3 regions of the Sporosarcina sp. P26b genome follow, and region 2 is predicted to be linked to each of the others. Evidence: riboswitches for the same ligand, from Rfam matches in the RefSeq annotation. Region 2 holds a riboswitch; each other region holds the start of a gene.
What was found. A riboswitch is a leader RNA that binds a small molecule or an ion and turns the genes downstream of it on or off. The one in region 2 is predicted to bind S-adenosylmethionine.

Region 1 (3,282 bases), on a different contig from region 2:
TCAGCTTGGAGATAACTTTTCTTTATATTGTTGTGTGAATGATCCAGGTGTCGCCAAAGCGAATGAACATATATTCTTTCGCGACGGCATTCCTTCAACAGGCATTTTCCCTGCATTACCGATAGGACGAATTGGGATCTATTTTGCAGATCAGCACACTATTAAGGTGGAAAATTATCCATTTAGCTATTCATTTGACGTTGAAGTAAAGCAAAAGACTGTTTTGAAAAAAGACATTGAGGATCAAGGATTGCTAGTAGCTTATGAAGAGGCAGATTATGAATTGATTCCTTTTCATATTACGCCGGCAAATAAATAAAAAATGCAGAAAGAGGAAATGTTTTCCCCTTTCTGCACTCCATTATTGCTTTACACGTACTTTACTAGCAAGTTCTTTCAACGCTTCCACTTTATCCGTCTGCTCCCATGGCAATTCGATATCCGTGCGGCCAAAGTGACCGTACGCTGCTGTTTGTTTGTAGATTGGACGACGTAGGTCGAGCATTTTAATAATGCCTGCCGGACGAAGGTCAAACAATTCACGTACGAACTCCACTAATTGTGTTTCGGATAGTTTACCTGTGTCGAATGTGTTGATCGAGATAGAAACTGGGCTTGCTACACCAATCGCATATGCCAACTGGACCTCACAGTGCTCAGCTAGTCCAGCTGCCACGATGTTCTTAGCTACGTAACGAGCTGCATAAGAAGCGGAACGATCCACTTTTGTAGCATCTTTACCTGAGAACGCTCCCCCACCATGTCGTGCATAACCACCGTACGTATCAACGATGATTTTACGTCCAGTTAGACCGGAGTCTCCTTGAGGACCACCAACGACGAAGCTGCCGGTAGGGTTAATGAAGTATTTCGTATGCTCGTCCAACAAGTTTTTGGGAACGACTGCATCGATGACTACTTCTTTAATATCTTTCTCGATTTGTTTGAGTGTAGCTTCAGGATGATGTTGTGTGGAAATAACAATCGTGTCAATTCGCACTGGATTATTATCCTGATCATACTCTACTGTTACTTGTGTTTTGCCATCAGGACGCAAATAAGGAATTAGTTCTTCCTTACGTGCTTCTGCTAAACGTCGTGCCAATTTATGAGAAAGACTAATTGGTAAAGGCATAAGTTCCGGTGTTTCATTACATGCATATCCGAACATTAAACCTTGGTCACCTGCTCCGATGTCATCTATGTCTTCATCTGTCATAGACCCTTCACGCGCTTCAAGTGCCACGTTGACACTAGCAGCAATTTCAGGTGATTGCTCATCAATAGATGTAAGTACAGCAGATGTTTCGTAATCAAAGCCGTATTTCGCACGAACATATCCAATTTCCTTTACAGTATCGCGAACTACTTTTGGAATATCCACGTACGTTGTCGTAGTGATTTCTCCCATTACTAATACGAGTCCAGTCGTGATACTCGTTTCACATGCCACACGCGCATTTGGATCCTCGGTTAGGATCGCATCTAAAATTGCGTCTGAAATTTGGTCGCACATCTTGTCTGGATGGCCTTCTGTAACTGATTCTGATGTAAACAGTCGACGGTTTGTCATTTTGTTTCCCCCTATATTAAGCATCATGATACGGTACTCTCATAAGTCCCTGGTAAAGTTCCACGCCTAGACGTCAAGCATATACCATAAGGATTCAGGGCTAGACAATATAAAAAGCCCTTCACTCACATTCAATCCATGAGTAAAAGGCAAAATTTCACGCGCAGCACCTTTCACTCTTATCGTCCAAGGAATTAAACCTTGCTTCAGGTTTGGCACCTTCGCGCTAGACTACTGTCTATTGCAGGTTGCCGGGTTTCACAGGGCCTGTACCCTCCACCAACTCGGGATAAGAGTATCCGTTCATGTCACATCTTATTAAAAAGTTTGGATTTTGTCAATTTTTTTATTCTAAATCACTTGAGTTTTCCATTAGTATAGATTAATATTCTTAATGTGTTATACTATTTACGAATTAGGATATTCTTATCAAGATAAATAAATCGACTACGCAAAGGACGGTATGTAAATATGATATCTGCAAAAATTGATGATAGTTTAAAAAGTCTTCTTAGTGGAAGCAACGTGACGATCCAAGCGTCTGTAGCAGAATTAACGGAAAAAGCAGCAGCAAGAGGCGAAGCTAAACTTTCAGCAGACGGCGCAATTACTGCACGTACAGGCAAGTACACAGGACGCTCACCTAAGGACAAATTCATCGTTGAAGATGCAGTGTCTAAGGATAAAGTAGATTGGGGTAGCACGAACAGCCCAATTTCAGAAGAGATCTTTGATTCATTATACACGAAAGTCATTGATCATTTGAAGGAAAAAGACGAGCTCTTCGTTTTTAAAGGATTTGCAGGCGCGGATAAAGACTCCCAGTTGTCTATCCAAGTAATCAATGAATTAGCTTGGCAGAACCTATTCGTTCACCAGCTATTCATCCGTCCAACAGAAGAAGAATTACAAGCACACGAATCGCAATTCACAATTTTGGCTGCCCCTTCATTCAAAGCGGATCCAAAAGTGGATGGCACTAATTCGGAAACTTTCATCATCGTATCACTCGAGAAACGAATTGTTTTGATTGGTGGAACAGAGTACGCAGGAGAAATGAAAAAATCTATTTTCTCTGTTATGAACTTCTTGCTACCTGAACAAGGTATTCTTTCTATGCACTGTTCAGCAAACGTAGGTGAAGAAGGCGACGTTGCTTTGTTCTTCGGACTTTCTGGAACAGGTAAAACTACTCTTTCAGCAGATGCTAACCGTAAACTAATCGGAGACGATGAGCATGGCTGGTCTGATAACGGCGTATTTAACATTGAAGGTGGATGTTACGCAAAATGTATCAATCTTTCTGCAGAAAAAGAACCTGAAATTTTCGGAGCAATCCGTTTCGGTGCAGTTTTAGAAAACGTTGTATTGGATGAAGTAACGCGCATTCCAGATTATGATGATAAATCATTGACAGAAAACACACGTGCCGCTTACCCTATCGAAAATATCGATAACATCGTGACACCGTCTGTTGCTGGTCATCCTAAGAATATTATCTTCCTAACTGCCGACGCTTCCGGAGTATTGCCTCCGATCTCGATCCTTACAAAAGAACAGGCAATGTACCACTTCTTGAGCGGTTTCACTTCCAAGCTTGCTGGAACTGAGCGTGGAATTACTGCTCCTGAACCAACATTCTCTACTTGCTTCGGCTCACCATTCTTACCACTTCCTGCTGCAACATACGCAGAGATGCTTGGCAAGAA
Region 2 (3,282 bases):
AGAAAAAGGACAGATCCCTTCCCATGACTCCCTTGAAGATGGCTTTCAGCAATGGGCGATCCATGACATTCAACTGTTCACGAATTCCTTTTGTACCGAAGCGCGGACCTGGAAATTGTGCAAGCAATTGTTTGCCAAAATCCAAATCGATTAATTCATAGCCTTCAAAAAAGGATAGCTTGCCATAGACTGTCGTGAAAATCGCGGGAAGATCTGCCGAATAGTTAGCGGACGGATAAAAGATTTTTACCATATCCTTCACTTCCCCTTTTTCCACAGAAACGACTTCACCTTTATGGTGCTTCAGTTGCTGCTGTTCAAGATGCGGAATGTCTGTCCAAGACCCGATTGTGAGCCCGAGTGCATGTTGCTCCGCTATTTTTTCTTGCTCTAGATGTGTCGGAAATAGATAAGTGGCTGTAACTCCCATTAAAATTCCTCCTTGTGACTACTGTCGATGAACCAGCTCTCCAATTCTTCGAGAGAGCGTATTGTATTACGGTTAAGTATCAAATACTTCCCGAGCTCCAACACTTTTTTCCTTCTGGCCATACGTTTTTCTTCATCTTGTTCATAATTTAAATCGTCAATTTGGGCAATACCGATAGAGCGGCGGACCAATTCGCATCCTGCATACCCCAGCATATCGGTAAAGCTTTCGTCCATAACATGCGTCAGAAAACCGTCGAGTTGTGTATAAGGCTCATTGGATTCTTCTCTCCAAACTTGTGCGAATGTCTCTGTGTACGCATACCAGGTTTCCCGCGCTTGTTCATAGCGCTTCGTTTTAAATTCAGGGTGACCGATGCCATTCAACAGTAGGCTCGCGATAAAATGCCCCATGTCAAACCCGAACGGCCCAAAACAAGCAAACTCGGTATCGAAAACAACTGTTTTGTCTTGTCCCATAAATATGGCACCACTATGTAAGTCGCTATGAATGAGCGCATCTGCTTTTGTCATGAATTTACGTTTCAACTTCGCCACTTCCAGCTGTAAACGGTGGTCTTGACTCAGAAATAACACATCATTTTTCAAGCCTTCTTCAAAGAAATTGCTGTCATGCATATTGTAGGGACAATCGAAAGAGAGTTCTTCCGTCATTTCTCGCATGGCCGGATTTGCAAAAGAGGCATTCAACTCTTTCTTTAGTTTTGGATCTAGGTAGAAATCGGACGTATAAAAGCTCGTTTTCGCACTGAATACACCTATGTCTCTAGCAAATATGGCAGATTCCGTCCCATTATTCAAAGCTGTGCGCCCCATTTCCATCGGATGCATGTCTTCCATCACAACAATCGCCATGATTTCATCCAGATGGAGCACTTTCGGAACAGAACCGGGAATGATGTTATCGTATTCCTGTAATACTTTTGCTTCGAGAACGACCCGGTCGATCGGGATAGGCATTGACTCTCCTACAATCCTCGCGTAAGGTACAGCCTGCTTGAGTATCAAGCTCTTCTGTTCTCCCGTTAATCGATAAACATGATTGATCTTCCCATCACTTACTTCCGTCACAACAACTTGTTCTTGTTCACTAAAGAAGCCACGCTTTTTAACATACTTCACAATTTCATCGAATTCTAAGAATGCATAGGTTGCCAGTTCCTGATGACTACTTGATATATTCATGTTTTATCCTCCTTCTGCATCGTCTATGATGATAAAAAAACCCCTTCAGTTAAGAAGAGGTTTTTCACACAACTTCTTATCTTTCAGCATAAATGCTGTAAGAATTAGCACCGTGCTCAATTGAGTCGGTTGCCGGGCTTCATCGGGCTTTTCCCTCCGCCTGCTCCTGATAAGAGTATATTTATTATTTTTAATTACCATTAGATTCGCACAATGTTATATGAAATTATAGCATGACTTTTACCCATTGTCTATTTAATTGAAACCCATCAAATAGTTAAAACACTGACCACATATTGCATTTTCTAAACGTTTTGTAAATCAAGAGATTTAGTAATCTAAATTGTAGTATAATTAGTGAACGAATAAAATATGTGGAGGCTTTAACTAAAATGACTGAACATCCTAATGCGTTACTAAAAAGTGAAGTACTTTCAACAGTACAAGCAGAAGAATTTGATGTATTAATCATCGGGGGCGGCATTACGGGGGCTGGAATTGCCTTGGATGCTGCCAGCCGTGGCATGAAAACGGTGCTTGTGGAAATGCAGGATTTTGCTGCAGGGACGTCCAGCCGTTCTACAAAAATGATTCATGGCGGCTTGCGATACCTGAAAAACCTTGAAGTGAAGATCGTTGCGGAAACAGGCAAGGAACGGGCAGTTGTCTATGAAAATGGACCCCATGTGACGAAGCCCGAGTGGCTGCTTTTGCCGATTTATAAGGACGGATCAATGGGTAAATTCACTACCTCTATCGGTTTACGCGTCTATGATTTTTTGGCGGGCGTGAAAAAAGAAGAACGAAAAAGCATGTTGACCAGAGAAAGAGCGTTGCATGCGGAGCCTAAACTCAGGGCTGAAGGGTTACTTGGGGCTGGCCGTTTCGTTGAATACCGATCGGATGATGCCCGACTGACGATTGAAGTGATGAAAGAAGCTGTCAGTCAAGGCGCGACTGTATTCAATTATACAAAAGTGACCGATTTTATTTACAATGAAGGAAAAGTTGCAGGCGTAAGCGTAGTTGACCAATTGAGCGGCAAAACTAGTGAAATACGCGCAAAAACAATAGTGAACGCCGCCGGTCCATGGGTGGATACATTGAGGGAGAAAGACAACTCCTTGGATGCACGGGAAATTCGTTTGACGAAGGGCATTCATCTCGTTTTCGACCAAAGTGTATTCCCTTTGAATCAGATTGTTTACTTTGACACGCCAGATGGCCGGATGGTGTTGGCAATCCCACGGGACGGGAAAACGTACGTCGGGACGACAGACACTGACTACAAAGGGGATATGGTTCATCCCCGAATGACCGTAAGCGACCGCGATTATTTGATGGACGCAATCGCACTCATTTTTCCGAAGTTGACCATTTCAGCAAGTGATATTGAATCCAGCTGGGTTGGGTTACGGCCTTTGATCAATGAAAAGGGCAAAGGCGCATCCGAAGTTTCAAGGAAAGATGAGATTTGGGCGTCCGCTTCAGGCTTAATCACAATTGCTGGTGGCAAATTGACGGGCTATCGAAAAATGGCGGAAACGATTGTAGATGTCGTCGCATCAAAACTCAAAACAGATACAGGAACAATATTTTCTCCGTCCAGCACGAAGAATATGCCCATTTCGGGCGGACACGTCGGAG
Region 3 (3,282 bases), on a different contig from region 2:
GCGAAGACGACCTTCGTAGCATGATCGCAAACTCCGGGCTCGAAATGAAGAAGTTCTTCAACACAAGCGGCATGAAATATCGCGAGCTCAATTTGAAAGACAAACTACCTACCATGACAGACGACGAAAAGATCGCACTGCTCGCTTCAGACGGAATGCTCATCAAACGTCCACTCGTGTCGGACAACCAAAAAGTGACCGTTGGTTTCAATGAAACAACATTCGCAGAAACATGGAAGAAATGATCTAGAATCTTGTCTTTACGCGGGAACTATGGCAAACTAAAGATAGATAAACTATTATATTTTTGGAGGTAACGACATGAGCACACCAAAAGATTTACGTTATTCAGAAGAGCACGAATGGGTAAAAGAAGAAGACGGTAAATACCGTATCGGAATCACACATTTTGCACAGTCTGAACTAGGGGATATCGTATTCGTTGAACTCCCACAAGTTGGCGATCAATTGAAATCTGACGAGCCTTTCGGAAGCGTTGAATCAGTGAAAACTGTTTCTGAATTGTATGCTCCACTAACTGGTAAAGTTGTAGAAGTGAACGAAAACCTTGAAGACAGCCCTGAATTGGTTAACGAATCTCCATACGAAGGTGCATGGATGGTTGTAGTTGAAATCGATGACAAAGCTGAATTGGATGCGTTAATGACAGCTGAACAATACGAAGAAATGACAGCTGAATAATCATCACAAAGGAAAGCGCTGGAACGTCTCAGCGTTTTTTTTACACTCTAGGAGGAAGCGCATGGACCTGAAAGTTCTCATTGTAGAAGGCGGTTCGGATCGTAAGCGGTTAGTGCCGATCCTTGCAGAGCCTGTAGAGATTCTTTGTACGAATGGTACCATCAGTGCGTACCACATCGAAGAACTGCTTGAGCCGTACGAGCAACATGAAATCTTCATATTTTTGGATGCGGACGCGTCAGGTGAATCCATTCGAAAGCTGTTCAAACAACTGTATCCGGAAGCTAGACACCTATACACGGATCGTCTCTATCGTGAAGTGGAGACGACGCCTATCAAGCTATTGGCCAGCATTTTAGCTGCCGCCAATTTTAAAGTACATCCTAAATTTTTGGCAGGTGGAACACATGAATAATTGGTCAATCGAAGACTGGAAACATGCAAAGGCGGCGGAGCAAATAGCCGCTTTTTATTTATTTACACCTATGTGTGGTACCTGTGCAGTCGCTTCGAAAATGTTAACGGTAATAGAAGCGATGCGACCGGAATTGCCCATTGGAAAAGCGGATTTGAATTACGTCCAGGATATTGCAATCGAATATGAAGTAGAGAGCGTTCCTTGTTTGCTCATTCAACGAAAAGGCGAGCCGATAGAAAAAATTTACGCTTTTCAATCTGTACCTTATCTACTGGAGAAGCTCAGTTGACAATAGAATTCGAAGTATGGTATAAGTAGATAATCAATTGAATACGTAACTCTTATAAAGAGCGGTGGAGGGAAGTGCCCTATGAAGCCCGGCAACCGTCACATATGTGAAATGGTGCCAATTCACTCAAAGTGTAATGCTTTGATAGATGAGAGAAATGGTAACGTACATATGTATATACGTTGGACCTTTCTGCTCAACTGCAGGAAGGTCTTTTTAAATTAAAGGTGGTGCGGAAAATGATTCAACTAGCAAACGTTCATAAAAGGTTCCAATTGAACCGTTCAGAAATTGTCGCAGTAGATGATGTGACATTTGACATCGAAGAAGGAGAAATTTTCGGCGTCATCGGATACAGCGGAGCAGGTAAAAGTACATTGATCAGACTACTGAATGGTCTTGAAACTCCGACGTCCGGTAGTATTAAGATTAATGAACAGGAAATGACGACGTTAAAAGGTGCAGGCTTGCGCAATGCGCGACAGAAAATCAGCATGATCTTTCAACACTTTAATTTGTTGTGGTCGAGAACGGTAGAAGAGAATATCATGTTTCCTCTTGAAATCGCTGGCGTGAAGAAATCGGCACGCAAGCAAAAAGTCAAAGAACTAATTGATTTAGTTGGATTGACAGGACGCGAAAAGGCGTATCCATCACAACTTTCAGGCGGTCAGAAGCAACGTGTCGGTATTGCACGTGCCCTTGCAAATGATCCGGAAGTATTGCTTTGTGATGAAGCGACATCCGCACTCGATCCAGAAACAACGAATGCTATTCTGGATTTATTAACGGATATTAATGAACGTCTTGGACTGACAATTGTTTTGATTACGCATGAAATGCATGTCATTCGTAAGATCTGTAATCGGGTGGCGGTCATGGAAGCCGGAAAAGTGATGGAAATCGGTAACGTGTTGGACGTTTTCCAATCTCCACAGGCTGATATTACGAAGCGTTTCATTTCACAAGTGACAGATACTGGTGATACGGATGCAGCGATGGCTCATTTACAAGAAGAAGTACCTCAAGGGAAGCTAGTGAAGTTAGCCTTCATTGGAGAGCGTACGGAACAGCCAGTGCTTGCTGAGTTAATCCGTAAATTTCCAATTGACGTCAACATCGTACAAGGGAATATTTCGACTACGCGTGACGGCGCATATGGCACATTAGTACTTCAATTGGTAGGCGATACAGCGGTCATTGATGAAGCAATCGTCTTCTTAGATGCCAATGAAGTAAAGACGGAGGTGCTGCTACATGATTGAGCAATGGTTCCCGAATGTTGACTGGGACAAAATGTGGCTTGCGACAGGCGAGACGCTCTATATGTCCGCATACTCGACATTCTTTACGTTCGTTTTTGGTATCGCACTTGGACTTATATTGTTTTTGACTAGCCCAGGACAATTATGGGCTAATAAAATGATTAACGTTATTACTGGCGCGTTCGTGAATATATTCCGATCAATTCCATTCATCATTTTAATTATTTTACTTATCCCATTTACAAAGTTATTGTTTGACAGCATGCGTGGACCGAATGCGGCATTGCCTGCGTTAATCATCGGGGCGGCTCCATTTTACGGACGCATGGTATTGATCGCGTTGCAGGAAATCGATAAAGGGGTTATCGAAGCAGCTCGCTCAATGGGTGCCAAAACATCCACTATTATTTTCAAGGTCTTGTTGCCTGAATCGATGCCAGCATTGGTTTCTGGAATTACGGTGACATCTATTGCACTTGTCGGCTATACGGCGATGGCAGGGGTCATTGGTGCTGGAGGGCTCGGTACACTTGCGTATTTAGAAGGGTTCCAGCGTAGCAGGGAAGACGTTACGATCATGGCAACGATTTTAGTATTGGTTGTCGTAT

Region 1: linked by a shared signal. The riboswitch ahead of metK (methionine adenosyltransferase) and the one ahead of mtnK (S-methyl-5-thioribose kinase) in region 2 are both predicted to bind S-adenosylmethionine.
Region 3: linked by a shared signal. The riboswitch ahead of CSV69_RS12295 (methionine ABC transporter ATP-binding protein) and the one ahead of mtnK (S-methyl-5-thioribose kinase) in region 2 are both predicted to bind S-adenosylmethionine.

What each region holds. Positions count from the first base shown of each region.
Region 1 covers NZ_PDYW01000001.1:15,667-18,948, reverse strand. The annotation lists gene CSV69_RS00130 (DUF3891 family protein) at 1-319, shown strand, start outside; gene metK (methionine adenosyltransferase) at 362-1,573, opposite strand; SAM riboswitch class I at 1,750-1,869, opposite strand; gene pckA (phosphoenolpyruvate carboxykinase (ATP)) at 2,045-3,282, shown strand, end outside.
Region 2 covers NZ_PDYW01000022.1:3,514-6,795, reverse strand. The annotation lists gene CSV69_RS13780 (2,3-diketo-5-methylthiopentyl-1-phosphate enolase) at 1-430, opposite strand, end outside; gene mtnK (S-methyl-5-thioribose kinase) at 430-1,635, opposite strand; SAM riboswitch class I at 1,709-1,811, opposite strand; gene CSV69_RS13770 (glycerol-3-phosphate dehydrogenase/oxidase) at 2,028-3,282, shown strand, end outside.
Region 3 covers NZ_PDYW01000016.1:618-3,899, forward strand. The annotation lists gene CSV69_RS12275 (arsenate reductase family protein) at 1-245, shown strand, start outside; gene gcvH (glycine cleavage system protein GcvH) at 322-702, shown strand; gene CSV69_RS12285 (toprim domain-containing protein) at 764-1,117, shown strand; gene CSV69_RS12290 (thioredoxin family protein) at 1,110-1,409, shown strand; SAM riboswitch class I at 1,459-1,564, shown strand; gene CSV69_RS12295 (methionine ABC transporter ATP-binding protein) at 1,649-2,674, shown strand; gene CSV69_RS12300 (methionine ABC transporter permease) at 2,667-3,282, shown strand, end outside.